One region of the Companilactobacillus allii genome, then DNA from elsewhere that is predicted to be linked to it. Evidence: a T-box and tRNA genes for the amino acid it is inferred to sense, from the RefSeq annotation. Region 1 holds a T-box; the other holds one or more tRNA genes.
What was found. A T-box is a leader RNA that pairs with one kind of tRNA and senses whether it is charged. The one in region 1 lies ahead of BTM29_RS11120 (valine--tRNA ligase), so its partner is inferred to be a tRNA-Val.

Region 1 (15,162 bases):
TACAATAGTGTTGGTTAATGATAAATTAACTGATAATCCGGAATTATTAAATGGTTCTGAGAAAGATGCTTGGCTTTTTGAAGTAAATAATTAAATAATTAAAACTTATTGTTTTATTGTTGCTTATTTCTTGCAACTTTTTTTCAGAACTGTTTAAATTATCCTGAAATTAATAAATGAATGGGGATAATTCAAATGAAAATTTTAGGTGATAAAATTCGCCATTACAGAAAGCTCAGAGGTATTTCTCAATCTGAGCTTGCCGACGGCATATGTACGCAGGCAACTGTAAGTCTGATTGAAAAGAAGGACAAAATTCCTAGCATGGAAATCTTGGTTCGCATTTGTGAAAGACTGGGTATCACAATGAACCTTGTGATTGTTAACGATGATAGTCAAATCTATTCAATTATATCTGATATTAAAAATTCGTTTTATCAGGATGATTATCAAGGTATCAGTGATAAGTTGAATAAATTGAATAATATCAATGTTAATAACAAACAGGAAATTAAGTTAATTCATTTCTTCAATGGGTTAGTCGAATATGAAATTAACGGTAATTTTGACAAAGCAATCTTTGATTTTAATCGTGCTATGAATGTTAATATTTCAAATATTGATATGTATGATATTTTGATTGATGTTTATACTGCTAAAGCATACGTTGATAAGAAGTCTCTTGATGAATCCTTGGTGTATTACAATCAAGCCAAGGAATTGATTCAAGCTAGTGCTGAAAAGATCAGTGAGGACAATTATCACGATAGTATTTTGATTTATGCTAATATGTCTAGTTTGTCTATTGATTTGAATGATAATCAAAAGGCTATAGATTATGCTAATGAAGGAATATTTCTCGCTAAGAGGGAACAATCATTGTTTAAATTAGATTCAATGTATTGTTCAATGGCTGAAGCTGGTACTCGTGAAGGTAAAAAGTCCGATGAGAACTATATCAAAGCATATGTACTTTCCAGCATAAATGATAATAAGCATATTTTTGATAAATTAAAATCAAAAATTGAAGAAATGAATCTGAATATTTTTAATAAGTAATAATTAAAAATTATTAATTTCAAATAAAAAAAGTGAGCTGATTAATTAAAATCAGCTCACTTTTTTCTAATAATATTATTGTTTTTTGCTTGGTTTTTGAATTGATTTGTTATCCAAGTCAGTTCTAACTACAAGAACATCACATGCAGCAGTTCTTGTTACATATTCAGTAACTGATCCGATAAGTAATCTTTCCATAGCGTTAAGACCAGTTGCACCGATCATAATTAAATCCACATTCAATTTCTTAGGAAAATCTGTGGCAATAATTGCTTTGGGTGCACCATATTCAATACTATAGTCAATGTCAGAAAGACCGGCATCTTTAGCAGTCTGAACATAGCTTTTAACTGTTTCTTTAGCTTTTTCAGTAATTTGCTCAACCATAGTTGAATCAAAGCTTGATACATTTTGGAATGCACGTGTATCAATTACATGCAATAGATGAACTGCGGCTTTGTTTCTTTTGGCAACTTCAACTGCCTTTTTAAATGCAAGTTCTGCTTCAAATGAGCCGTCGATTGGTACGAGAATGTTTTTATATTGTTGTAACATGATTATCACCCCGTTGATTATTTCTTTATCTACACCCTTATTTTAGTTGATTGAGGAAGATAAATACAGTCATCTGCCAATATTTGCTAAATAAATTGAAAATCCAGCGGCAACAACGCTTCCCAATATAAGGGTAATGAAATTGCTTTCTTTAGAACCGACAATCATAATGATTATTCCAGTGATAGAGATCAGAACTAGTAGGACAGCTGTAATTATCATGATGCTTCTCAGATTTAGATTTTCATTTGGTGAATAAATCAAAAATTTTCTATTTCTATGAGTCCATAAATTATATGCTAATGCTAATAAAAAAATTATGAAAATTAGCATTAAAGTTTTAATTGCCATTCTTATTATCACTCCGTTTTGCCTTTATTTTTAAATCACTAAGTTGATCCATTCGTATTTTCAGTGCTTGTTCATATTTACCCGTTGAATTTGGCGTATAGTATTTTGTATTTACCAAATTATCTGGAAGGTATTGTTGATTTACCCATGCATTTGGATAACTATGGGGGTATTTGTAATTTACACCATGACCAAGCTTTTTTGCCCCACTATAATGTGCATCTTTTAAGTCATCAGGGATATGTGTTGCTTTACCATTTCTAACGTCAGATAGTGCAGAATCAATGGCCGCCATTCCAGAATTTGATTTTGGACACAGACATAGATCAATTACAGCATCAGCTAATGGAATACGTGCTTCAGGAAGACCAACCATTTGAGCAACTTGTGCGGCCTGTACGGCTCGAGAACATGCTTGAGGATTTGCTAGGCCAATATCTTCATACGCGCACACTAGAAGCCTTCTGATGACTGTGGTGAGCTCTCCGGCTTCTAATAGTCTAGCCAAGTATAACAATGCAGCGTCTGGATCGCTACCACGGATAGATTTTTGAAAAGCAGAAATGACATCATAGTGGCTATCACCATTTTTGTCGGCTGAAATAGCCTTTTTCTGAACTGATTCCTCGATAGCTTGTAAGTCTATATGAATTACGTCGTCTTTTTTCTCAGTTGATAGAACAGATAACTCTAGCCCGTTCAAAATACTTCTTAAATCGCCGTTTGTTGAGTTCACCAGTAATTCTAGTGCATTATCATCCAATTTAACTTTATAATTTCCGAGACCATTTTCTTTGTCCTCTAAAGCTCGTTTGACTGCTTGTTTTAAGTCAGTAGGTTCTAAGGGCTTTAATTCGAAAATTTGAACTCTAGAACGAATAGCAGGACTAATATTGATATATGGGTTTTCAGTTGTGGCACCTATCAAAATAATCGAGCCACGTTCTAATAAAGGTAGTAGAAAATCTTGTTTGGTCTTGTCTAGTCGATGAATTTCATCAAGAAGTAATACGACAGTTCCACTCATTTTTGCTTCTTCGGCAACTATTTGTAAATCTTTTTTGCTGTCAGTGGCAGCGTTTAATTTTCGAAATGCGTATTTGGTACTACCAGCTATGGCGCTGGCGATACTTGTTTTGCCAATACCAGGTGGTCCGTATAGAATCATTGATGATAGCATCTTGGCGTTTACCATTCTACGAATAATTTTATTTGGACCCACTAGATGTTGCTGGCCGACGACTTGATCGATATTCGTCGGTCTCATACGATATGCTAGTGGTTTTTGCATGTTACCTCCTATATAGTACAATAAGTATATTCTACAACAGCTAATGAATAAAAACGATATTGAAATCATGGTTCATAAATAAGCAATGGAAGGTAGTCAGTTATGTTTGATAAGAGTGATTTTGACGTATTTAATAATGATACCTTATCTGGACGTTTAGCACTAATTAAAGAAAATTTAGATCCTAAATTTGAAATATTTGGAAATAAATTACTTGATAGTCTTGAAAAGAAATACAATGATACATTTTACTTAAAAATTGCTAAACATCAAAGAAGAACTAAAAATCCGCCACCAGATACATGGTTGGCAATTAATTTGGATAAAAAAGGATATAAGAAGACACCACATCTAGAGTTGGGATTGTGGCCGGATCGATACTTTATAACGTTCAGTCTTCTAGCAGATGCATATAAGCGACCTAATTATTATCCATTGATTAAATCATGGAATAATAAAATAGTCGATGAAAATTGGATGGTATCAAACAATCATACAATAGCGGAAATGAATAATCCCAATAGTTATTCTTCGACTGTCGACAGGTATTCAAAAATAAAATCTAGTGATTTTGTAATAGGGTATAATCTTCTGAAAGATTCCAAAGAGGTTAAACAGGGGAATTATGATAAATTATTATTTGATAAATTCATGAATTTAAGTGAATTATTAGTTCAAGCAAATAAAGAGGTCGCGGAGAAATAATCCGCGACCTCTTTTATTAATTTTAATAAAAAAAACATCCACATAAAGTGAATGTTTTGAGAAATATTAAAGAATTTGGTTGTAGTATTCAACAATTAGAGATTCATCAATATTTGGTTCTAACTCATCACGTTCTGGGTTACGTACTAGTGATCCTGTCAATGTGTTATCATCGAAGTTAACAAAACCAGGACGACCAACAACATTTTCAAGGTTAGCTTTAACAATAGCTAAGTCCTTTGACTTTTCACGAAGGCTGATCTTTTGACCAATTTTAACTTCGTATGATGGAATATCAACACGTTTGCCATCAACTGTGATGTGACCATGGTTAACAAGTTGACGAGCTTGTGGACGTGAGCTTGCTAAACCTAATCTATAAACAACGTTATCAAGACGTGTTTCAAGAAGAACCATCAAGTTAACACCATGGATACCATCAAGCTTACCAGCACGGTTAAATAGATTACGGAATTGACGTTCGTTAACGTCATACATGAAACGTAACTTTTGCTTTTCAGCTAATTGTTGACCGTATTCTGAAACCTTACGACGATTGTTTTGGCCATGTTGACCAGGAGCATAGTTACGACGAGCGATTTCCTTACCTGTACCTGAAAGTGAGATTCCTAAACGACGTGATAATTTCCAACGTGGGCCTGTATATCTAGACATAAATAAATTCCTCCAAAATTTTGTATGGAGTAAAATAATTAACAAGAGTTTAACATTCGTGCAGTTACCGCTACAATTTTCACCACATGCAGCCGTAGGTTACTAGTTGAACAAATGTCGGTAACTGTTGACGTTCTTGCCACTCTTTGCTGCATATTTTACACGAAGACTAGTGTACCGTGATTGCTATGCAATGTCAAAAGAATTTTTTGGCCCAATATTTAAAACTTTATTATGAAAGATGATTATATTAAATAGTATAGTTGGTTCTCTGGTATAATTCAGGGTATATGATATTGAATCATTATTAGGGGTGTTAAAGTGTCGATAATTATTATTGGAATAATCTTAGTAGTTTTGATCTTTCTTTGGTATATGTGGTTTCTCCAAAAGAGAAATGCAAGTACTTTAAATTCGTATAAACAAAGAGCCGATGAATTAAAGAAGGACAAACTTACAGATAAGTTAAGAAAAATAGAAGATATGAATCTTACAGGTGCTAGTCATGATCAATTTAGCAACTATAAGACTGACTATCAAAAACAATTAAACGATGTAGTTCCGTCCATTTTGACAGAGATTCGTAGTGCGGAATATAAAAATACTCAGTTTAATGTATTTGGCTCCGCAAAAGAATTAAAAAAAGTTGATGGTGATCTAACTCAATTAAAGGAAAACATTGATGGTATTTCAAGTTCATTGGATGAGTTATCAAAAAGTGATGAATTGAATGCTACCCAAAGTGAGGCACTTCAACAATCATACGAGGATTTACGCAAGAAAATTTTGACTCAATCATTTAATTATGGATCAGCTGCGGAGAATCTTGAGGATGAATTGAGTGAGATTGCTGAATTGTTGGATAAAGAGGCCCAATTAACCAAAAAGGGTGACCATATTGAAGCTGGACAGTATCTGGATGATGTAAAAATCAAACTTGGATTAATAACTGATCAATTAAAAGTTATTGAACCACTTTATCATGAGTTAAGTGAGGTTTTCCCAGGTCAAATTGAGGAAATCAATACAGTTTATCAAAAACTTTTGAATCAACAATTCAATTTTGAAGAAGATATTGAATCATTGATTAAGAATATTCAAAATAGTCTGGATTTAGCAAATTCTGAATTAGGTGACTTGAATTTTGATTACGTTAACAATACTAATGAAGAAATACGTCAGGGAATCGATCACTTGTATGAAGTTTTAACACAAGAAATTGATGCTAAACAAAGTGTATTGAAGCAACAAAAGCCAGTTTTAGATTACATTAATCACGCAAAGTTCCAACACAATAGTCTGGACAATCGTGTACAGAAACTAAGTATCAATTATATTTTGAATGATGATGATGTTAAGAAATTTAGCAACAACTTGGCTGAGTTGAATGACATTAGATCTCGTTATGATCAAGATGTTCAAAATATTGCTGATAAAAGTTCGATTTTTTCAAAAGCCGAGGAAGACTTCAAATCAATAGTTTCGAAGTTAGATGATATTGAATCAAGTGAGAAATCAATTAATGATAATATGAATCAAATGTTGTCTAGTGAAAGAATCGCTAGAAATAGTGTAGAAAAGTATGCAAAACGATTAGAGATTCAAAAGAAAATTGTTGAACAGCTTCGTTTGAATGGTTTGCCAGATGATTATTTAGATTACTTCTATATGGTATACGATGAAATAACAAAACTTTATAATGAGTTAGACGCTGACTTAATAAATATGGAAGATATCAGTAAACAAGTGATTGTTACACAAGAGGATCTTGAAAATTTAATTCAAAAGACAACAGATTTGAAAATGAACGTTTTATTGGCCGAGAAGCTGCTACAGTATGCTAATAGGTATGACAATAAAGATGCTGAATTCACTGACCAATTGGGCAGAGCACGTTCATTATTCGATGATGAGTATGAATATTCTCAAGCGGTTGAAACAATTTCAGCAGCTTTGGAGCGTGTTGAAGCTGGTTCTGTTAAACGAATAAAAGAAACAATTAATGCATAATTTTATATTTTGAGTTATCTTTAAAGTAGTAAAAAAAATTAAGGCCTTTAAGGCCTTTTTATTTTGGTGGGAAAAAATATGATTTATTTTGATAATAGTGCAACAACAAAAATTGAGGAATCAGTCCTCAAAACATATAATGCAGCCAGTTTGAATTATTTTGGTAATCCTTCTAGTTTGCACAAGCTAGGTTTAAAAGCATACGAATTGCTTGAAACCTCAAGAAAGCAGATTGCTGATTTGATGGGATTTAAACCGTATGAGGTAGTATTTACAAGTGGTGGTACTGAGGGTAATAATTGGATCATTAAAGGAACTGCTTTTAAGAAACGTGAATTTGGCAAACATATTATTACAAGTTCAATTGAACATCCTTCTGTTATGAATTCGATGCATCAACTTGAAAACTTGGGATATGAAGTGACTTATTTACCAGTTGATAAGACTGGTCATGTGAGTGCTAAAGACTTGAAAGAAGCTATTAGAGATGATACTATTTTGGTCTCAATAATGGCTGTAAACAATGAAATCGGTTCAATCCAACCAATTCACGAAATTGGACGTATTTTGGATGATTATCCAAATATTAGTTTCCATGTAGATGGTACGCAAGCAATTGGTAAGAATATCGAAGACAAGTTCATTGATCCTCGTGTAGATTTCTATACATTCTCTGGACATAAGTTCCACGCTCCACGTGGAATCGGCTTTATTTACATGAAGGCTGGTAAACAATTGGAACCACTTATGTCTGGTGGCGGACAAGAAAAAAATTTGAGAAGTGGTACAGAAAATACACCTGCAATTGCTGCTATGGCTAAGGCTTTACGTCTATTGAAAGAAAACGAAGCACAAAAAGCTGAGAAGATGAGTAAACTCAAGACTGAATTGGTTGAGCATATTCAAAGCTTGCCAAATACTCACGTATTCTCAAAACTATCCGATGATTTTGCACCGCATATAATTTGCTTTACCATTGACGGTGTTCGTGGTGAGACGGTTGTACATACGTTTGAAAGTCGTGATATTTATATTTCAACAACGAGTGCATGCTCATCCAAAAAAGGATTAGAGTCCAGTACATTGAAAGCTATGAGTACACCAGAAAAGGTTGCTACTAGTGCCGTTCGTGTCAGTTTGGATGAAAACAATACTGAAGAAGAAATGCAAGAATTCATTAAGAACTTAGATGAAATTCATGAGCATTTTCAGATTTTAAACTAGAAACAAAAAATTTAGGAGAATTAAATGGAATATACTGAAATTATGGTTCGCTACGGTGAACTATCAACAAAGGGTAAAAATCGTAAGAGTTTCATTGATCGCTTACACGGAAATATTGCTAAGGTTTTGAAAGAATATCCTGATCTAGTAATGAGACCACATCGTGATCGTTTGCATATCCAGTTGAATGGTGAAAATGCAAAGCCAATTATGGAAAAGTTAAAGAACGTTTTTGGTATTCAAACTTTTTCTTTGAGTGTTAAGGTTTCTCACGATTTTGATGACGTTAAAGCAAAGGCTATCGAAATGATGCATGAGGCATACAAGCCTGGCATGAGTTTTAAGGTTGGTACTAAACGGTCCGATCATTCATATTATTTGGATACTAACCAAGTTAATTTACAACTTGGGGATGCAATTTGTGATGAGTTCCCAGGGATCGATGTTGAGATGAAACGTCCTGATATCAAAATTTCTGTTGAGGTACGTCAAGATGGAATCTATCTATCATATCTAACTGTCAAAGGTGCCGGTGGATTACCTGTTGGTACTGCTGGAAAAGCTATGTTGATGTTGTCTGGTGGAATTGATTCACCAGTTGCTGGTTATTTAGCTATGAAGCGTGGTGTTGATATTGAGATGGTTCACTTCTTCAGCCCTCCTTATACATCAGAGCAAGCTTTGAATAAAGCCAAGGAATTGACTAGTAAGTTGACAGCCTTTGGTGGTAACATCAAATTTATCGAAGTGCCATTTGCAGAGATTCAAGAAACAATCAAGGCTGGCGTTCCAGAAGGATACTTGATGACTATCCAACGTAGATTCATGTTGAGATTAACTGATTTACTACGTGAAAAAGAAAATGGATTGGCAATCTTCAATGGAGAAGCAGTTGGTCAAGTTGCTTCACAAACACTTGAGAGTATGGCAGCAATAAACGATGTTACAACAACACCTATTCTACGTCCGGTTGCTACAATGGATAAGACTGAAATCATTAGACTTGCTGAGGATATTGATACATTTAATCTTTCTATACAACCATTTGAGGACTGTTGTACAGTTTTTGCTCCACCAAGTCCTAAAACTAGACCTAATACTGAAAAGACTCGTAAATTTGAGAGTTCACTTGATGTTGATGGATTGATAGAGCGTTCATTAGCCGGAGTTAAGATCACGACTATCGAACATGGAGATCATTTCATGGAACAAGAACAAGAAGATATTAGTAGTTTATTGTAAAATTTGTTTGACGTAATACGTAATATGTTTTATTATCAATTCAACAGCTTTGATCAGGAGTGTTAAATAGGTTAGATCAAAAGAGAGTGCACGTTAGCTGAGAAGTGCATGGTTGAAATATTTAATTGTTACCTGTGAGCTATCAAAAGTCGATCGGGCCACCGTTATCTGTTGAGAGGAGAGTCTATTTTAGTAGATTCTCAATTTAGGTGGTACCGCGAGCATTCGTCCTATATGGGATGGATGCTTTTTTTGTACTTTAAAGACAATTTATGGAGGATGAACTTTATGAGAGAAATCGATATGGATACCAAATATAATCCCAAAGAAGTTGAAGAAGGACGTTATCAAACCTGGCTTGATGAAGATCTATTTAAGCCATCTGGTGACAAAAAAGCAAAACCTTATTCAATAGTTATTCCACCACCAAATGTTACTGGTGTACTTCACTTAGGACATGCCTGGGACACAACAATTCAAGATACATTGATTCGCTACAAACGTATGCAAGGATACGATACTTTATATCTTCCTGGAATGGATCATGCAGGTATTGCTACACAAGCTAAAGTTGAAGCAAAGTTGCGTGAACAAGGTATTTCAAGATATGATCTTGGCCGTGAAAAATTTGTTGACGAGGTTTGGAAGTGGAAGGATGAATTTGCTTCTATTATTAAAACTCAATGGGGCAAATTAGGTCTTTCTTTGGATTATTCTCGTGAGAGATTTACGCTAGATGAAGGATTATCAAAGGCAGTTCGTAAGGTCTTTGTTAAGCTATATAACGAAGGCTTGATTTATCGTGGTGAGTATATTATAAATTGGGATCCACAACTTCAAACAGCTTTGTCAGATATCGAAGTTATCCATAAAGACGATAAAGGCGCTTTTTATCATGTAAAGTACCCTTATGCTGATGGTTCAGGTTTCATTGAAATTGCTACTACACGTCCTGAGACAATGTTTGGTGATATTGCTATTGCAGTTAACCCAAGTGATGAAAGATATAAGGATCTTGTTGGTAAAGAAGTTATTGTTCCACTAGTAGATCGTAAAGTTCCAATCATTACTGATCACTATGTTGATAAAGATTTTGGTACTGGTATGGTTAAAATTACACCAGCACATGATCCTAATGACTTCTTAGTTGGTAATCGTCATGACCTAGAGCGTATTAACACAATGAACGCTGATGGAACAATGAATGAAAACGCCGGAAAATATGATGGTATGGATCGTTTTGACGCACGTAAAGCTATGGTCAAAGATCTTCAAGATGGCGGATATATGTTGAGTATTGAACCAATTGTTCACAGTGTTGGTCACTCAGAACGTTCAGACGCTCAAGTTGAACCAAGACTATCTACACAATGGTTCGTTAAGATGAAACCACTTGCTGAATTGGCTTTAAAGAACCAAGAGGGCAGTGATAAGGTTAACTTTGTTCCTGAACGTTTTGAAGATACATTTAAGCAATGGATGGATAATGTTCATGATTGGGTCATTTCTCGTCAATTGTGGTGGGGACATCAAATTCCTGCCTGGTACAATAATGATACTGGAAAAATGTATGTTGGTGAGCAAGCTCCTGAAGACATTGAGAATTGGACACAAGACAGTGATGTTCTTGATACATGGTTCTCAAGTGCTCTATGGCCATTTTCTACAATGGGTTGGCCAGATGAGAATGCAAGTGACTTCAAACGCTACTTCCCAACAGATACATTAGTAACTGGATACGATATTATCTTCTTTTGGGTATCAAGAATGATTTTCCAAAGTTTGAAATTTACTGATAAGCGTCCATTTGAGCATGTTGTTATTCACGGTTTGATTCGTGATGAACAAGGGCGTAAAATGAGCAAGTCATTGGGTAATGGTATTGATCCAATGGATGTTATTGAAAAGTACGGTGCTGATGCACTTCGTTGGTTCTTAATGAATGGTTCAACACCAGGACAAGATACACGATTCAGTTATGACAAGATGGATTCAGCCTGGAACTTTATTAATAAGATCTGGAATGCCAGTCGTTTTGTAATTATGAATCTTGATGATGACACTCCAGCAATGGATGATTTAACAAAGGTTACAAGTTATGATTTATCAGATAAATGGATCTTAGCTAAATTAAATCAGACCGTTAATGAAGTAAATCGTTTAATGGATAAATTTGAATTTGGTGAAGTCGGACGTACACTTTATAACTTCATTTGGAATGATTTCTGTGATTGGTATATCGAAATGAGCAAGGCAACACTTACTGGTGAAGATGGAGAAGCTAAAAATCAAAAGAGAATGATTTTGACTTATGTTCTTGATAAGATTTTAAGATTGATGCATCCAACTATGCCATTTGTTACTGAAAAAATCTGGTTATCAATGCCACATAATGGTAAGTCAATTTCATTGGCTTCATATCCAGAAAATCATGAAGAATTTAATGATGAAAAAGCCATGAATGATATGGATATTTTAATTGATCTAATTAAGTCAGTTAGAAAGATTCGACTTGAAGCAAATGCACCATTATCAAAAGCGGTTGATATTTTGATTAAACCTCAAAATGATGAAATTAAAGATATTTTGATCAATAACACAGAATATGTAAATCGCTTCTTACATCCAAAGGAATTGAAAGTTGAAACTGATTTAAAAGCTCCTGCATTGGCTATGACTGCAGTTACTAATGGCACAGAAGTTTATATTCCGTTGGCAGAATTAATTGATCTTGATGAAGAAATAAGTCGTCAAGAAGAGGAATCTGCTAAAATGGATAAAGAAATAACTCGTTTAGATAAAAAATTGTCAAATGAAAACTTTGTCAAAAAGGCACCTGAAAAAGTTGTCGCTGAACAAAAAGAAAAATTGGCAGATTATCAAGCTAAACAAGAAAAAATCAAACAACGTATTAGTCAATTAAAAGCAAACAAGTAATAAAATTAATTAGGGGGAAAGACATAGTTATTTGTCTTCCTCTTTTTTTGTTAAGAAAGGTATAAAATGCTGAATAGTTATCAAGAAGCAATCAATTATATTCATTCTCTACCTAAATTTCATCGTACAAATAGTTTGGATAGGATAAAATCTGCTTTAAAATGTTTGAATAATCCACAAAATGATTATCCAACGATTCATGTTACGGGAACAAACGGTAAAGGTAGTACTTGTAATTATTTATCCAACTTATTAGAAGCCGATGGTTTGCGCGTAGGGATGTTTACATCACCATTTATCAAAGTATTCAATGAAAGAATACAGATAAGCCATGAAATGATAAGTAATGATGATTTATTGAGTCTTACGAATGAAATAGTTTTGAAGAAGGGCAGTATAGAATTATCCGAATTTGAATTTGTTACGTGTTTGGGATTTTTGTATTTTAGAAATCGTGTTGATGTAGCAATTATCGAGGTCGGTATTGGTGCCGCACATGACAAGACTAATGTGATCAATCCTGATGTATCTATTATTACATCTATCGAAATGGATCATGAACAATTGATTGGGCCAACACTGCAAGATATTGCGATTGAAAAATCTGGAATTATCAAAGAGAATACGCCTCTGGTAACAGGATTATTACCTGATTCTGTACGAAATATAATTTTGAATCGAGCTAATCAATTAAACAGTGATATATTTGAATATAATCATGAATTAAAAATTAAGAATTTAGTAATTGATGATTTCAAAATTCATTTTGAATTTAAAGATGTTAAAATTGAGTGTGCTGGGATTGAGAAAACCTCTGCAATAAATGCTTTGGTTGCAATTCAGGCATTTATCTGTTTTGAAAAAAAATATAATCGTGAATATGATTTAGAGAAAATAGTTAAGAATATTGATTCAAGACAAATTCTTGCAAGATTACAAGTTGTACAAAAAAATCCACTGATTATCCTAGATGGCGCGCATAATTTGGCAGCAATTGATAATTTAATCAATTCTTTAATAACAAATGAGCCTAATAAAGATATAATTGTTTTGTATGCTGGAATGAAGGACAAAGATAGATCTGATATTTTGGAATTTATGTCTAATAATACAAAAGAAATCTTTGTAACTACGCTAGATATGCCACGCGCAGCAAAAGAAGAGGATTACGATTTGAGTAAATATTCAAATATTTCCTATGTTGAAGATTATTTACAGTATTTGGATATGAATAAGAAAAAATTAATGAGTAATCAAATTCTTTTGGTAACAGGATCGTTTTACTTAGTTTCAGAATTAGAAACGTATTTTGTATGATTTTCTCGTAATTTTTAGTATGATGTTAAACTTAAGAGAAAGAATTATACGAAATGGTGTTAAGTCTTTAGAAACAACAGAGTTAATTGCTGTAATATTAGGTAATGGTACTAAAGAACAAAATGTAATGGAAATTGCGAATAGAATCACTTTCAAATCTAAGAATTTAAGATTTGATATGAATCAATTGTTAAATGAACAAGGAATTGGTATAGCTAAGGCTTGTATGATTCTTTCGGCATTAGAATTGGGCGAAAGAAAATTAGAAGCTGATACTATGTTGAATCAAATTGTTGATACGTTGAGTTTGAATAAACATTTAATAAAAAAAATTGGAAACTCACCACAGGAAAAATTAATAGCTATCTATTTAGATAATGGGTATCACGTTATAGAAGAGAAAATAATTTTTATTGGAACCGCTGACACTGCAACTGTGCATCCACGAGATATTATCAGAGAAGCGTTGTATGTTTCAGCGACGCAGATAGTGATTGCACACAATCATCCAAGTGGGCAATTACAACCGTCAGAAAATGATAAAATTTTTTCTTTAAGATTATTTAAATGCTGCCAGTTAATGGGAATTAATTTGATAGATCATGTTATCGTTACAAAAAGTGCTTATTTTAGTTTAAAATCAGAAAAAATAATTTAGGTATGTCATTGGACTACTTTAAATTGGCTTTTTATATGATATAATTTTTGATAGCGTAAAATGTGGTGTGTACTTTAAAGGAGAGAAAATAAATTGTTTGGTATTGGATCAAAAAAGTTAGGTATAGACTTAGGTACAGCTAATACTCTTGTCTATGCTGAAGGTAAAGGTATCGTTTTAAACGAGCCGTCAGTAGTTGCAAAGAATAATAATACTGGAGAAATTGTCGCTGTTGGTTCAGATGCCAGAGAGATGATTGGTCGTACTCCAGGAAGCATATCAGCTATTCGTCCTATGAGAGATGGTGTTATAGCTGATTACGATACAACAGCAGCAATGATGAAGTATTTCATTGAAAAAAGTGCTGGTAATTCCAAACCTTCTGTTATGGTATGTGTGCCAAGTGGCGTTACAGAAGTTGAAAAGAGAGCTGTTATTGAAGCTACTCAGCATGCGGGTGCTAGAGAAGCCTATGTAATTGAAGAACCTTTCGCCGCAGCCATTGGTGCAGGACTTCCAGTTATGGATCCAACAGGTAATATGGTTGTTGATATTGGTGGTGGAACTACCGATGTAGCCACTATTTCACTTGGTGGTATTGTCTCATCACGTTCTATTAGAGTTGCTGGTGATAAGTTTGACGATTCTATATCATCTTATATTAAAACAAATTTCAATTTACAAATTGGTGAAAGAACAGCTGAAGATGTTAAAATTCAAGTTGGTTCTGCATCAATTGAAAAAGCTAAAGAGCTTGAAACAATGCAAATTCGTGGTAGAGATTTAGTTACAGGACTTCCAAAAACAATTCAATTGACTGGTGAAGATATCGCTACATCTATTCATGATGATGTTCAGGAAATTATCGAAACAATCAAAGAGACTCTTGAAGAGACATCTCCTGAGATTGCTGCCGATGTAATTGACCACGGGATTGTACTTACTGGTGGAGGAGCATTGTTACACCATTTACCAGAAGTAATTTCTGAGGCAACTGGAGTTCCAGTATTCATTGCTCAAGACCCACTAGATTGTGTAGCTATCGGTACTGGAGAATCACTTAAAAATATCGATGTAATGCGTCGTCAAAAATAAGCGGGTTGACCCCGTTTTTTTTGTTTACTGTAGGAGGAAGCAA
Region 2 (15,162 bases), 240 kb from region 1:
ATTCTGCGCCGAAAATGTACCGGGGCTAAGCATGATACCGAAACTGTGGATGCATCGTAAGATGCGTGGTAGGAGAGCGTTGTAAGAGCATTGAAGCTGTACCGTAAGGAGCAGTGGAGTTCTTAGAAGTGAGAATGCCGGTATGAGTAGCGAAAGATCAGTGAGAATCTGATCGGCCGAAAGACTAAGGTTTCCTGGGGAAGGCTCGTCCTCCCAGGGTTAGTCGGGGCCTAAGATGAGACCGAGAGGTGTAATCGATGGATAACGGGTTGATATTCCCGTACTAGTTTATTTTGTTTGAACGATGGAAGGACGCAGGAGGATGATGTGTGCACACGGCTGGAAAAGTGTGTCCAATCAGAAAGTCTTGGTAAGAGTCAAATGCTTTTACCTTTAAGGACAATCTGTGATGGGGAGCGAAATTTAAGTAGCGAAGCACAGTAACTCACACTGCCAAGAAAAATTCCTAGTTAGAAATAAACTACCCGTACCGCAAACCGACACAGGTAGTCGAGGAGAGAATCCTAAGGTCAGCGAGTGAACTCTCGTTAAGGAACTCGGCAAAATGACCCCGTAACTTCGGGAGAAGGGGTGCTGGTGTAACAGCCAGCCGCAGTGAATAGGCCCAAACAACTGTTTATCAAAAACACAGGTCTATGCTAAATCGTAAGATGACGTATATGGGCTGACGCCTGCCCGGTGCTGGAAGGTTAAGAGGATCAGTTAGCGTAAGCGAAGCTGAGAATTGAAGCCCCAGTAAACGGCGGCCGTAACTATAACGGTCCTAAGGTAGCGAAATTCCTTGTCGGGTAAGTTCCGACCCGCACGAAAGGCGTAATGATTTGGGCACTGTCTCAACGAGAGACTCGGTGAAATTATAATACCCGTGAAGATGCGGGTTACCCGCGACAGGACGGAAAGACCCCATGGAGCTTTACTGTAGCTTGATATTGAGTTTTTGTGTGACATGTACAGGATAGGTAGGAGCCGTTGAAATCGGAACGCTAGTTTCGATTGAGGCATTGGTGGGATACTACCCTTGTTATATGAAAACTCTAACCTGCACCATTAATCGTGGTGAGGGACAGTGTCTGGTGGGCAGTTTGACTGGGGCGGTCGCCTCCTAAAATGTAACGGAGGCGCTCAAAGGTTCTCTCAGAATGGTTGGAAATCATTCGCAGAGTGTAAAGGCACAAGAGAGCTTGACTGCGAGACTGACAAGTCGAGCAGGTACGAAAGTAGGACTTAGTGATCCGGTGGTTCCATATGGAAGGGCCATCGCTCAACGGATAAAAGCTACCCTGGGGATAACAGGCTTATCTCCCCCAAGAGTTCACATCGACGGGGAGGTTTGGCACCTCGATGTCGGCTCATCGCATCCTGGGGCTGTAGTCGGTCCCAAGGGTTGGGCTGTTCGCCCATTAAAGCGGTACGCGAGCTGGGTTCAGAACGTCGTGAGACAGTTCGGTCCCTATCCGTCGCGGGCGTAGGAAATTTGAGAGGAGCTGTCCTTAGTACGAGAGGACCGGGATGGACATACCTCTGGTGTACCAGTTGTGCCGCCAGGCGCATCGCTGGGTAGCTACGTATGGAAGGGATAAACGCTGAAAGCATCTAAGTGTGAAGCCCCCCTCGAGATGAGATTTCCCATTCCGTAAGGAAGTAAGATCCGTTAGAGATTATGACGTAGATAGGCTGCGGGTGGAAGTATAGCGATATACGGAGCTGAGCAGTACTAATAGATCGAGGACTTAACCGAGTAAGTGGTTCGAAGTGTTTCTTATAATAATTCATATTAAACTTAATATCTAGTTTTGAAGGTACGAGTAACGAATAGTGTGGTGGTAATGGCAAGAAGGATACACCTGTTCCCATGCCGAACACAGAAGTTAAGCTTCTTCACGCCAAAAGTAGTTGGTGGGAAACTACCCGCGAGGATAGGTAGCTGCCACGCTGTTCGTATTTATCATGGAGGATTAGCTCAGCTGGGAGAGCATCTGCCTTACAAGCAGGAGGTCACAGGTTCGATCCCTGTATCCTCCATCCATGAGTCGTTAGCTCAGCTGGTAGAGCATCTGACTTTTAATCAGAGGGTCGACGGTTCGAACCCGTCACGACTCATTTGCAACAAATATACAACCCATGCGGGTGTGGCGGAATTGGCAGACGCGCTAGATTTAGGTTCTAGTGTCCAATGGACATGAAGGTTCAAGTCCTTTCACCCGTATACCAATATTGTTGTTGCAATATTGAGATATTTTTATTAAAATTGAATAAGCAATAAGCATAATTCATTTTATGCCGACTTAGCTCAGTTGGCAGAGCATCTGTCTTGTAAACAGGGGGTCGGAGGTTCGAATCCTCTAGTCGGCATTTATGCGGAAGTAGTTCAGTGGTAGAACATCACCTTGCCATGGTGGGGGTCGCGGGTTCGAATCCCGTCTTCCGCTTTCATTATAGTAACGCCGGGGTGGCGGAACTGGCAGACGCACAGGACTTAAAATCCTGCGGTAAGTAATTACCGTACCGGTTCGATTCCGGTCCTCGGCACTATAATGAATATGCACCCATAGCGCAATTGGATAGAGTGTCTGACTACGAATCAGAAGGTTGTAGGTTCGACTCCTACTGGGTGCATTGCTTTATTTCGGGAAGTGGCTCAGCTTGGTAGAGCACCTGGTTTGGGACCAGGGGGTCGCAGGTTCGAATCCTGTCTTCCCGATTTGTGACTTAATTGTCATGTATGTTTCATTTTTTTTTGGCGGTGTAGCTCAGCTGGCTAGAGCGTCCGGTTCATACCCGGGAGGTCGGGGGTTCGATCCCCTTCGCCGCTATTTATTCCGGACCTTTAGCTCAGTTGGTTAGAGCAGGCGGCTCATAACCGCTCGGTCGTAGGTTCGAGTCCTACAGGGTCCATCGCATGGAATAAAGCCTTAAATTCATATTGTTATCGCGGGATGGAGCAGTCTGGTAGCTCGTCGGGCTCATAACCCGAAGGTCGTAGGTTCAAATCCTGCTCCCGCAATTGAATTAATTATTTGGTTCCTTGGTCTAGCTGGTTAGGACGCCTGCCTGTCACGCAGGAGATCGCGGGTTCGATTCCCGCAGGGACCGTTAACATAATGGTCAATTATGTTAAACGTAGAGGCTTTAATGCGGGTGTAGTTTAGTGGTAAAACCACAGCCTTCCAAGCTGTTGTCGCGAGTTCGATTCTCGTCACCCGCTTTGCCGCTTGTTATGGGCCTATAGCTCAGCTGGTTTAGAGCGCACGCCTGATAAGCGTGAGGTCGATGGTTCAAGTCCATTTAGGCCCACTATGTCTGGAGAAGTACTCAAGTGGCTGAAGAGGCGCCCCTGCTAAGGGTGTAGGTCGTTTACACGGCGCGAGGGTTCAAATCCCTCCTTCTCCGTTTTATGACCCGTTGGTCAAGTGGTTAAGACACCGCCCTTTCACGGCGGTAACATGGGTTCAAATCCCGTACGGGTCATTGGTGCGAAAGCATCGATACAATTTAATAAGTTTTGTATGTTAAGCAATGGAGGATTACCCAAGTCCGGCTTAAGGGAACGGTCTTGAAAACCGTCAGGCGGGTCAAACCGCGCGTGGGTTCGAATCCCACATCCTCCTTATTAATTGTTAAAAGTTTCTTTTTTATTATCGCGGGATGGAGCAGTCTGGTAGCTCGTCGGGCTCATAACCCGAAGGTCGTAGGTTCAAATCCTGCTCCCGCAATTAGCTTCAAAGATAATTACTTTTGGTTCCTTGGTCTAGTTGGTTAGGACGCCTGCCTGTCACGCAGGAGATCGCGGGTTCGATTCCCGCAGGGACCGTTAAATGGCTCGGTAGCTCAGTTGGTAGAGCAATGGATTGAAGCTCCATGTGTCGGCGGTTCGATTCCGTCCCGCGCCATTTTGGAGGGGTAGCGAAGTCTGGCTAAACGCGGCGGACTGTAAATCCGCTCCTTCGGGTTCGGTGGTTCGAATCCACTCCCCTCCATAGTTAGGGATATAGTTTAAAGGTAGAACTACGGTCTCCAAAACCGTCAGTGTGGGTTCAATTCCTACTATCCCTGTTTCTACCTTTTATCATGGCGGTATTGGTGAAGTGGTTAACACATCGGTTTGTGGTACCGACACACGTGGGTTCGATTCCCACATACCGCCCTTTTTTTATTGGGTTATAGCCAAGCGGTAAGGCAATGGACTTTGACTCCATCATGCGCTGGTTCGAATCCAGCTAACCCAATTTGTATCAATGATATGGCGGTATAGCCAAGTGGTAAGGCAGAGGTCTGCAAAACCTTCATCACCGGTTCAAATCCGGTTACCGCCTTTGGGCTATGCCTAAGTATTAAAATGCCGGTGTGGCGGAATTGGCAGACGCGCGGGATTCAAAATCCCGTTCCTGTATAAGGAGTATCGGTTCGACCCCGATCACCGGTATCATAGGACTTTCTTAAGTCCAAATTCAAAAAGTCGATATAGTCATCAATGTTGTGAATTCAACGTTGATGACTTTTTTAATGTCCAAAAAGTCAAAGTCTATGTCAAATCGTGTTGGTGGATCATATTTCAATTGGAAGTATACCTCTTTATGTGCTTTTTTACCCAAATACTATTGACTTCAAGTTAACTTCAAGTGCTTTAATATACTTTGTTAAGACAAATAGTTGGAGGAATAGTCATGAAGAAACAAACAGCTGGACAAGAACAATTAGGTGATTTTGCGCCTCAATTTGCTAAATTAAATGATGACGTACTTTTTGGTGAAGTATGGAGTAAGGAAAGTGAATTATCTGCTCATGATAGATCAATGATCACTATTGCAAGTATTATCTCTGCAGGTAACTTGGAACAATTAGATGCACATTTAAAAATTGGAAAGAAAAATGGCATCACTAAAGAAGAAATTGTTGCGGAAATCACACACTTATCATTCTATGCTGGATGGCCTAAGGCATGGTCAGCTTTCAATCGCGCAAAAGAGATTTGGACAGAATAACTTGTTAGCAGTTCACATACGTGAGCTGTTTTTTTATACAAAAATATACCGTCTTTTAGGTTATACTTAATAGGTTATCTAGATTTTTGGAGGGACTTTATGCAATTTAGGACCAGTAAAAAATGGGAGAGAGTATTTTTCCCAATCGTATTTCTATATTTCTTCATTTTCAGATTTTTAGTTATTCCATCTGGAGATGATTATTTTTGGGGTGGTTCACAGGGGGAATATTTGATGAATCATGGATTCTATGGACCTCAGAAAATATATGGTGGTAGCAGCAATGGGCGATGGATTGGTAATCTATCAGAAATATTCACGGTTCATCATTTGATTTTTGCCATGCTGGCGTATGCTATATTTTGGACGCTATTAATCTGGTGTATTTGGAAGCTAACTGGTAGATCAAAACTATCAATGATCCTTAGCGGACTATTTGTATTTACATTCCAGGACGGATATATCAGTACTGTATTAGGCTGGAATGCGGGATTTATTAATTATATTCCACCATTAGCGTTAATATTGTTATTTTTGACATTCATAAAAGATTTGTATGATGGTAATAGAATATATCATCCGATTTTACTAGCAATTTGTACTTTTTTAATGAGTTTGGTAGGGGGACTCTTTGTAGAACACCTCACCTTATATCAAATATTTATCGGTGTTATTGCAATATTGTGTGGTATTTATATTTATCATGAAAAGTTTCAATGGTTTGAGGGAAGTTATTTGTTGGGAGCTATTGTTTCAGCAGCAATAATGTTTAGTCATCCCGCATATCATGAGAAATCAACTTATCGTGATACTAACTTTGATCTTCATGGAATTATAAATAATTACTTTTATATTACGCATTATTGGTTTAATACACTTAATATAGTTGTGAATATTGCTCTATGCCTTGCCATAATAGTAATTGCGACACACCAATTACGTAATAATAAACTAAAATGGTTTATTAATATTATTTCAGTATTTTTTATTATTTATTATGTAACTATTAATATTTGGTTAGGTCAGCATAATTATGATCAGTTCTTTATGTACCAAAATCTAAGTATTAGGATTACTCAGATTGATGGCATTATGACTATTGTTTATTGGCTATTTTTGATATTTGCAACAATTTGTTTATTCAACGCTAAAAGTAACTATATTTTGTATTTCAGTATGTTTACTTACTTTGCTTTAATATCGCCATTTATTATAATCATATCGCCAATCAATTCTCGTGAGTTTTTTACTTCGTATGTATTCTTGTATATTGCTACGATTATTTATGTTCAAAAAGCCGCGTCTTTTTATTCGAGATATATGGTCAAAAATCTTAGAACTGTGGCTACTATTGTTTTATTGTTATGTTCGATAAATGTTGGATATAAAATGGTGGCTAATTATCAAGCTAATTTGATCCGTGTTCAAGATGAACGTTTCCTATCTGGTAAGGCCTCGTTACCAAATCATGTACCTTATCGTAAATATGTTTTGTCCAATGATGCGTTATTACAACAATCTTCGACTTATTGGAAAGACTTCCTAAATAAATCTTGGTTGGAAAGATTATATTAAAATAAACCCACTGCAAAATTTGTAGTGGGTTTATTTATATAATTATAGACTTGGTCGCTGATATTGCTTAATTGGTTATTAATTGGCTTGTAGTGAATTTATTATGTGCAATGGTATAAGTTTACCACGTATCGAATTTAGGTTCTTATATGTGTAACAGTGTAAATAATAAGTACCTTTAATTGGTAGCATTATTACAGTAATTCATTAAACTGAAGCTTTTAGGGAATATTTAATATCGATTAAATCATCAAATTGTTTTACATAGTCTGTTGTAAAATTAGGCTGATTGTTTATATGATCGAATAGTTTAATACCGGACCCTAATATGTCTGGTGTTATTTGTATTTGTAATGAATCAATGAGATTGTTTTCAATCAATGTTGAGACAATTTTGCCACCACCAACTATCCAGATATCTTTTCCAGGTTGTTTTTTCAATTCTGAAATAAATTCTTCAATAGGTTGATTAACTTGCTGAATATACTTAGATTCAATTGGTCTGTGTGATAGAACAAAATTTTTAGTGTCTTTATATGGAAATTCATTGGTTATGGTTAGTAAATCATCGAATGTTTTTCTACCCATAACAGTTGTATCAACTGTTTTAAAAAAGGGCTCATAGCTTTCTTTCATTATTTTATTATCGTTATATTTGAATAACCAATCTAATGAATAGTTATCATCTGCCAGAAAACCATCTAGACTAATAGCTCCATAAAAGACTGTTTTACGCATAATTGTTATTTCCTCCGTGATAGATTCTTTCACTTTAACTTTGATCGTAGAAATAAGCAAACAAAAAGAGAGCTGGAATATTTCAGCTCTCTTTTAATAAATATGATTAAGCTTTACGACGTCTGAAGTAAAGGAAGGTTACTAATGTTAACGATCCAATGATACTAGCTAATACACCAGTATCGGTACTTGTTTGTGGCAAGTATGTTTGTGATGAATCACCATTGCCTTCGTAAGGAGGTTGTGGGGTAGTAGGATTTACTGTGCTTTCGTCAGTGTTTTCACTACTGTTATTCTCATTATTATTTTCATCAGGATTAATAGGGTTAGTGATTAAACCGCTATCACCGTCTTCATCATTGTTGTCTTCTTCATTACTATCTTCTTCGTTACTATCTTCACCATTGTTATCTTCTTCGTTGTTATCTTCTTCGTTGTTATCTTCGCCGTTGTTGTCTTCTTCATTACTATCTTCATCATTATCATCTTCGCCATTGTTATCATCAGTATCTTTTATCTTAGGGTCAGATGTTTTTAATGTACCAAGTTCAATATCTTTGTCGGTAATAGTAAAATGAATTTTTTCATCGTTAATATCATAGCCATCTGGAGGCAATGTTTCTTGGAAATAATACTCACCAGCAGGTAGGTTATCAACTTTGATAACGCCATCTTTATCAGTCATATAACTTCCAACAATGTCACCATCAGCGTTGTATAATCCATAAACGGCTCCAGCAACTCCGATTTGGTTGTCGGCTGCTAATTCGTCGGTATCAAATTTTTAATTGAAGCTGAGAAATCAGGATCAGTACCAGTTTCTTTGTCATTATCAAAGGTAAATAGTCCAGGATTTGGATTTTCGGCAGAAATTGTAAACTCACGGATGGAACTGTCCAAAATATAGCCATCAGGAGCTTTTGTTTCTTGAATTGTATAAGTTCCGTAAGGTAAATCGGAAACGTGATATAATCCATTATCATCTGCTGTAGTTGTCCATGTTTTACCAACTTCATTTCCGGATGTCTGAGTTATTTCAAATTCAGCACCGTTTAATTTGTGGCCAGTTTCAAGGTCTAATTTTTGAATTAGAATTGATCCTAAGGGTTCACTAATAGGGTCATCTCGACCGGTAAGTTGGATTGGTGTTGTTGTGTCACCAGTTATGGTAAATGGTATTTCATTACTGTTTAATTGGAAGCCACTTGGAGGGGTTGTTTCTTTAAAGTAATATTCTCCAGGTGCTAAGTTTGAAATACTGATTTTACCATCAGCATCTGTTGTCAATCCGGTTTTAATTGCTACGTCGTTTCCAACTTCATATAGGTCGTAAACTGCGCCTTCAAGGGAATATTCGCTGTCATCACTAATTTTAGTTAAAACAACATTTCCTTTAACATTACCAGATCCAGAACCAGAATTATCACCAGTTATATCAGAAGTAACACTACCACTAGCGGATTCTCTAGGAGTCTCTCCATCGGTTCCTGGTTTACCCCAAGTGATTTGGGCCTGATTCTTAAATACTGTTTCACCATCTGTTGCTTTATCAGCAGGAATCTTTGTTTGTATGGTAATTGCATACATTTGATTTGCTGAATCAGGAATATTTATGTGAAATCCATTGGAATTCTCAGTCAAAGTATAATTTGAGCTATCGACCAGTTCATCTTTCTTATAAGAAGTGTTTGAAGTCCAATGTGCTTTATTAACAATAACTGAACCTTGAACGTACTCAAGGTATTCTTCAGGATCACGTTGTGTAACGTCTTCGTAGACGTTCATATTTTTAAGATCTAATTCTTGGCGGTTGGCTAGAATTGTCCAAGTAATAATATGGTCACCATTTTCATCAGTGCTCATAACGCCTTTTTTGGAGATGTTATTTTCTGATGGGATGACGTTCATATTGCTGGTTTGGTTACCGTTCATCGTTGGAAATTCTACCTCGTTGTTACCAGCTAATGCTGAATCGCTAACACCGATACCATTTCCAATTGTAATGGAACCACTGACATCATGATAAGTTTCGACATTCTCATTGAAGGTTACTGTCACAGTATTATCTGAATTGACAACAGCTGATCCAATAACATGTCCATCATCGTCAGTTATATCAAATGGGACACCAGCATCACTTTTTGCTCGTAATTGTTCGGGCAATTCCATGGTTAAAGTATCGCCATCTTTAAGACTAATATCAGTGCCGGTAGTATCCCAGTTATACTGGACGCCAACAGTACTTGAGTAACTATAATTCTTATCTTGGTTAATAATTTGCGCACTAGAAATCAAATCATTACTTGTATATGCTGCAGCAGATACTTTAGTAGAATTGAAGCATAACGCCGCTACGAAAATTCCCATTGCCGCAAGTACTATAGTAAGAATATTGCGTAATTTTTTCCCCATGTTTTTTCCCCCTTCATAAAATTGTACATTTTAATTATAAAATCATATGATTAGTAAACACAAGGATATATAGAATTTAAATTAAATAAATTATTAAATTATGAAAAGAGATCATTTATTGAAAATACTATTATTGTTTTTGATTATTTTTGGAATACTTAGTTTACTTCAACGACAAAATATTTTCGTTGGGATTGGTTTTACCTTGTCTTTTTACTTATTATTGATAGGTATATTTTTTCGATTATTTCATAAGGTACTTTTTCACGTTTCTATGCGGCATGGTTCATATCTAATATTCTTTGTTATGGCATTCGCAATTGCGACGGCGATTGGTTCAATCGTATTCCTGATAATTAATACCAATGTTATGAAATCCAGAGAAGGAAAGACATTCACCGGTCAACTTTCGGCAATATTTGGAGTTAATTTAGCAATAATACTTGTTTTCTTTTATATGTACACTAGATTCAATCTACCTGGTTATTTAGAGATGATTATTTTTTCAGTCAGTTGGATAGATGTGATATTTTCAATCATATTTTTTGGATACGCTGGTTATTCCTTTATCATTCAAATGATGCCAAAGTTATCAAATGCTAATTATATCGTCATTTTGGGCGCATGGATCAAGGATGGGGCGGTTACGCCGTTGTTAAAAAGTAGGATCGACAAGGGGATCCAATACTATCACGGATATAGTGACACAGCTAAGTTCGTCGTCAGTGGTGGACAGGGTTTTGATGAGTCTATCTCAGAGGCAAAGGCGATGAGAAACTATCTAATATCTGTAGGTATTCCTAAAGATAAAATTATAATAGAAGATAAATCAACTAGTACTTTAGAAAATATGAAGAACTCACGGACATTGATATTAGCAGATTGGAAGACAGAGAACGAACCACGAGTTGTCTTTTCAACCAGCAACTATCATGTCTTGCGTGCTAGTATACTTGCCAACAAAGTAGGTATGGAGGCGGATGGAATTGGTGCTCCTACTTCATTATTCTTTTTGCCTAGTGCAATGATTAGGGAGTTTCTTGCAATATTGAAGTATTATTGGTGGATTACAGGGATGATAATTATTGTTATCCCGTTGATTTCATTCTTTTTTGTTTCACATTAGTTACTAGTCGTTATTTTGATTCCAATGATACTGATCAGTAATAATATTATAAATACCCAAGTGATTGGTGATATTTTATCTCCGAAAATAAAGAATCCAACTAAGATAGATCCGATTGCGCCAATTCCGGTCCAAACTGGATAAGCTATGCTCAATGGCAAGGTCTTTGTTGCTTTAGCCAATAGGATGAAACTGACAAGCATTCCCAAGATAGTAAAAACGGTGAAGTTTATTTTTGTGAATCCGTGACTTAGTTTCATCATATAAGCCCAAAATACTTCAAATATTCCTGCGATGATTAAGTAAATCCAATTCATATTATTTTCTCCTTTTAATTTTGCCCAAATTTGAGCAAAAAAATAAAGTATCCCTTACAATTCCTTCAATGGCCTAATGGAATTATAAAGAATACTTTTTTTAGTGACACCCGGCGGTGTATTGATTTATCATAGAATGATAGCACATCAAATTTTTTATTGCTAGGGGATATATTTAAAAATGATTGAAAAAATAACACCCAATGAAATTGACTCTGTCGCTGATATTTGGTTGGAGGGTAATTTGGATGCACACAACTTTATCAATGCAAAATATTGGAAAAGAAATTTTCCAGTAGTAAAAGAACGATTAAATAACGCTGAAGTTTATGTTTATAAGAATGATCAGGACATTGCTGGATTTATTGGTTTAAATGGTAATTATATCGAAGGAGTTTTTGTTAAGAAAGAATTTCGTAGTAAAGGAATTGGCAAAGAATTATTCGACTATGTTAAAGAATTACATGATGATCTTATCATTAACTGTTATGTAAAGAACTTTAAGGCAATTAATTTTTATCGGGTCAATGGTTTCTCCATTAAAGCTGAAGGCATAGACAAGGATACTGGTGAATCAGAAATCACTTTGATTTGGCGTAAATAAAGAGTTACTGAATATGCATTTGATAGAGATAGATAAGGGCACTTCTGAGGAAACAATCTCAGGGGTGCTTTTTTTGTGGTTAATAATAAATGATTAAAAAAATAGATTATCACTGTCGGTATAGCTGGCATATGATAACCCAATGGTGAAACACTTTCACTCTTCTGCGGAAACTAACGGGAAACGTTTGACAATAAATGTTAGGAAATACGAGAATATCAATATTATTGCAACAACGATATATGGATAATGTGTATTCCAATCCATTAAAGCTCCGGACATCAATGGTCCAATGACATTACCGATACTTGTTAATGACATATTCATTCCATTTATAAGTCCTTGATTGGCCTTACTAGACTTGGTTAAAAGAGTCGTTATCGCAGGTCTTAGTAAATCGAATGATGAGAAAATAACAAGTGTAGCGACTATTACTTCTACTGTTGTATGTGCGCGAGTTATCCAAAATACACAAACTGCACTGAGTAGGAAACAGTAGCTAATAAGTCCCATTTCGCCAATTTTATTAATGAGCCAGTTAAAAGCGACTACTTGTAAAATCAAAGAAATAATACCATTCAATGTTAAAACTAGTGCAATCGTTCCCAATCCAAAGTTGAAAACTTGATTTACATAAATACTATAAATACTTTCAAAGCCTTGTAGTCCAAAGGATGAAACTAGAATCATTCCAAATAATACAACCATTGGAACGGTTAGAATTGAGATGATTGAGGACTTGCCTTTGTTAAGTTTAGCTTCTTCTTTATGTTCGATCTCAATAGTTTCTCTACTTTCCTTAAGAAAGATCTGTGTAAAGATACAACTTGTAATGGCTAAGACACCAGCTACCCAAAACGGTGTCTTATAGCTTATTCCAGCTAGAATTCCACCCAGTCCTGGTCCAAGGATCAATCCACCACTAAAAGCAGCTGAAAGCCAACCAATGACCTTAGCACGATCCTTTAGTGTAGTTAAGTCTGAACCAAGTGCCATTGAGGTAGGAATTACCATGGCGGCGGATAATCCACCAATTATTCTAGATAGATTAAATATGGGTAGGGTCGTAGCAACTGCGAAGATGAATTCAGATATCATATATGTGAATAGTCCTAAGACTATAACAGGTTTACGACCGACTTTATCTGACATTCTCCCTACAATAGGTGAGGCAATGAATTGTGCAAAAGCAAATAATGAAGTCATTACCCCCATTTGTGATGTTGTGTAATGGAACTCATTCTTGATAAATGGTGTAACAGGTATTACCAATCCAATCCCCAAACAAATCAAGAAGTTACTAAATATTAAAATATAAATGGACTTTTTGTTTTTTTCCATGTAATCCCCCTCCCAAAAGCAAATTTGCGCTTAAAAAAACTATCGCCGAAATTGGCGATAGCTGATTAATCTTACTTATGTTAGATTAATATATCTTAAAAAGCAACTAATTAGATATATTTGGATTAGTAAAGTTGTAATTATTAATTAAGTTCTTTATTTATTTCGTGTTTACGTAGAATAGGCATAACGAATCCCATACCGAATAATACGATAACCGTTATGAAATTCAATAATAATTGGTGATCAAATAACTTAGTTCCAAAAGCTGCTTCCTGAGGGATGAAACCTAGGGTAGCACAGACAAAAGTGAATGCTAGACACCAACCACCAACAAGAAGTGCACCGGTTCTATTTTTAATAAAAGTATATTCTGAATGGAATTTCTTATCTTGCCAACGTACGGCAATAAAGGCAAAGAATACCCAGCAAGTTTTATATGGGGAAATAATTCCATTAATGTTTAATAACCAATTATATATAGTATTAATATTTGGCAAGGTACCTGTTAATAATAGTAGAAATAGACTTAATCCTGTGGTCATAGTGTAACTATGAATTGGACGCCCATTCTTATTGGTTTTTGTTAACCATTTTGGCATGAATTTATCAGCGACATCACCCGCAAAGACACGACTAGATGCATCGAGTAAGACTGCAAGTTGAGCCATCATGAAAATAGCTTGAACAACGGCAAATATGTACATCAATAACTTGCCGACTCCTAAACTTTGGCCAAGTAGATGGAAAGCATAGTAGGGACCATTCATTTTGAAATCATGAGGAATGTGATTGGCATTGAAGAATACGGCCAATGACAAAGTACCAAAGATAGTTAGAAATGCTGTCATTAATGCAAGTAACCACATAGCTTTTGGAAATTCATGCTTGGGATCACGCATTTGCACAATATATGGTGCAGCAAGTTCAGCACCAGACATGGCAAAAATCAATAATCCAGTGGTCGAGAAATATTTTAAACTGAATGTTGGCTTAAAAGCTGCCCAATTCATTGGTTGTGTAGCAATATGTGCGCCGTGTGTCACTGCATATCCAGCTAAAAGAACAAACAACACTGACATTACAAACATTGCACCACCACCGATAAGTGAAAGAACTTCAAGTGAATTTTTAAAAACGTTTTCTAGTAAAATGAAAATCAATATTATAACGAAAGTTAATAATCCAAAAGAAAAGGTAGACATCCGTCTATCGAGACTATTATTCCCGAAGATAATCCAACTAAATGAAACAATGACTGAATTAGAAACATCCACAATGTATGGAACACTTTGAATCCAATACATCCAAGATGTCCAATATCCTAAGGTATCATTACTACCGTGTCGTACCCAGGAAGCTAAGCCACCACTTTGATTATCAAAGGTCAAACTCATTTGACTAACGATTAATTCATAGGGAATAACATAGGCAAATAGTAAGAAAATCCACGAGACAACTACTGATAAACCTTGATTTTGGAAAGGGTAAAAAATATTTTCAAAACTAATAATTGTAACAAAATCCAAAAGGGCAATTACTTGCCACTTCATATAATGAGGTTTTGGATCCATATTTAAATCATTCATGTAAACTCTCCTTGTATTTTAATTTCTTTTTAAGAAGAGTGAGTTTTTGGTGGCTTATGACAAAGCCAAAAAGTATGATATTCCACTTGTTTATTGTCCCAACATATATAATAATCAATAACTAGAGGGAATTATATTTGATAATTAAAATAATTTCCAACAATTAATTGTATGAAACATTTATGCTTTTGCATAGTGTTTTCTGAAATTAATTTGAGAATAGAGGGATGCTATGAATTATTTAAAGATAGCTGCGACAGAATCAGTGCACGAATATCTGCCTAGAAATTGGGAGGTAACTACCATTTCTGAAGATACTGTGGCACAAGAATTGGCCGCAGTTGTTTTGAAAACTGATGAAAATAGTGATGTGGCGAATAGATTAGTAAGTGATTCTGGGTTTAATATTCCAATAATTATTGTTGAGCCAAATGATACAATTCATGATACTCAAGTT

Region 2: it has a tRNA-Val gene. The T-box ahead of BTM29_RS11120 (valine--tRNA ligase) is inferred to sense a tRNA for this amino acid. The anticodon was not compared.

What each region holds. Positions count from the first base shown of each region.
Region 1 covers NZ_CP019323.1:2,247,274-2,262,435, reverse strand. Annotated here, with positions in the region: gene BTM29_RS11170 (glycine cleavage system H family protein) at 1-94, shown strand, start outside; gene BTM29_RS11165 (helix-turn-helix domain-containing protein) at 196-1,059, shown strand; gene BTM29_RS11160 (universal stress protein) at 1,135-1,614, opposite strand; gene BTM29_RS12970 (hypothetical protein) at 1,684-1,836, opposite strand; gene BTM29_RS11150 (replication-associated recombination protein A) at 1,955-3,256, opposite strand; gene BTM29_RS11145 (DUF1054 family protein) at 3,359-3,961, shown strand; gene rpsD (30S ribosomal protein S4) at 4,028-4,636, opposite strand; gene BTM29_RS11135 (septation ring formation regulator EzrA) at 4,958-6,646, shown strand; gene BTM29_RS11130 (cysteine desulfurase family protein) at 6,725-7,870, shown strand; gene thiI (tRNA uracil 4-sulfurtransferase ThiI) at 7,895-9,112, shown strand; T-box leader at 9,153-9,348, shown strand; gene BTM29_RS11120 (valine--tRNA ligase) at 9,401-12,049, shown strand; gene BTM29_RS11115 (bifunctional folylpolyglutamate synthase/dihydrofolate synthase) at 12,116-13,366, shown strand; gene radC (RadC family protein) at 13,386-14,024, shown strand; gene BTM29_RS11105 (rod shape-determining protein) at 14,118-15,119, shown strand; gene mreC (rod shape-determining protein MreC) at 15,162-15,162, shown strand, end outside.
Region 2 covers NZ_CP019323.1:2,490,010-2,505,171, reverse strand. Annotated here, with positions in the region: rRNA gene BTM29_RS00005 (23S ribosomal RNA) at 1-1,759, shown strand, start outside; rRNA gene rrf (5S ribosomal RNA) at 1,838-1,954, shown strand; tRNA gene BTM29_RS12500 (tRNA-Val) at 1,971-2,043, shown strand; tRNA gene BTM29_RS12495 (tRNA-Lys) at 2,049-2,121, shown strand; tRNA gene BTM29_RS12490 (tRNA-Leu) at 2,145-2,227, shown strand; tRNA gene BTM29_RS12485 (tRNA-Thr) at 2,301-2,373, shown strand; tRNA gene BTM29_RS12480 (tRNA-Gly) at 2,379-2,450, shown strand; tRNA gene BTM29_RS12475 (tRNA-Leu) at 2,465-2,550, shown strand; tRNA gene BTM29_RS12470 (tRNA-Arg) at 2,564-2,637, shown strand; tRNA gene BTM29_RS12465 (tRNA-Pro) at 2,649-2,722, shown strand; tRNA gene BTM29_RS12460 (tRNA-Met) at 2,761-2,834, shown strand; tRNA gene BTM29_RS12455 (tRNA-Ile) at 2,843-2,916, shown strand; tRNA gene BTM29_RS12450 (tRNA-Met) at 2,952-3,025, shown strand; tRNA gene BTM29_RS12445 (tRNA-Asp) at 3,041-3,114, shown strand; tRNA gene BTM29_RS12440 (tRNA-Gly) at 3,156-3,226, shown strand; tRNA gene BTM29_RS12435 (tRNA-Ile) at 3,241-3,315, shown strand; tRNA gene BTM29_RS12430 (tRNA-Ser) at 3,324-3,411, shown strand; tRNA gene BTM29_RS12425 (tRNA-Glu) at 3,418-3,489, shown strand; tRNA gene BTM29_RS12420 (tRNA-Ser) at 3,540-3,629, shown strand; tRNA gene BTM29_RS12415 (tRNA-Met) at 3,661-3,734, shown strand; tRNA gene BTM29_RS12410 (tRNA-Asp) at 3,759-3,832, shown strand; tRNA gene BTM29_RS12405 (tRNA-Phe) at 3,839-3,911, shown strand; tRNA gene BTM29_RS12400 (tRNA-Tyr) at 3,916-3,998, shown strand; tRNA gene BTM29_RS12395 (tRNA-Trp) at 4,004-4,074, shown strand; tRNA gene BTM29_RS12390 (tRNA-His) at 4,093-4,165, shown strand; tRNA gene BTM29_RS12385 (tRNA-Gln) at 4,176-4,247, shown strand; tRNA gene BTM29_RS12380 (tRNA-Cys) at 4,264-4,334, shown strand; tRNA gene BTM29_RS12375 (tRNA-Leu) at 4,360-4,444, shown strand; gene BTM29_RS12370 (carboxymuconolactone decarboxylase family protein) at 4,686-5,003, shown strand; gene BTM29_RS12365 (DUF6056 family protein) at 5,103-6,578, shown strand; gene BTM29_RS12360 (dihydrofolate reductase family protein) at 6,786-7,316, opposite strand; gene BTM29_RS12355 (prealbumin-like fold domain-containing protein) at 7,423-8,064, opposite strand; gene BTM29_RS12350 (SpaA isopeptide-forming pilin-related protein) at 8,079-9,728, opposite strand; gene BTM29_RS12345 (YdcF family protein) at 10,036-10,854, shown strand; gene BTM29_RS12340 (DMT family transporter) at 10,851-11,171, opposite strand; gene BTM29_RS12335 (GNAT family N-acetyltransferase) at 11,353-11,775, shown strand; gene BTM29_RS12330 (MFS transporter) at 11,932-13,116, opposite strand; gene BTM29_RS12325 (APC family permease) at 13,260-14,705, opposite strand; gene BTM29_RS12320 (putative ornithine decarboxylase) at 14,938-15,162, shown strand, end outside.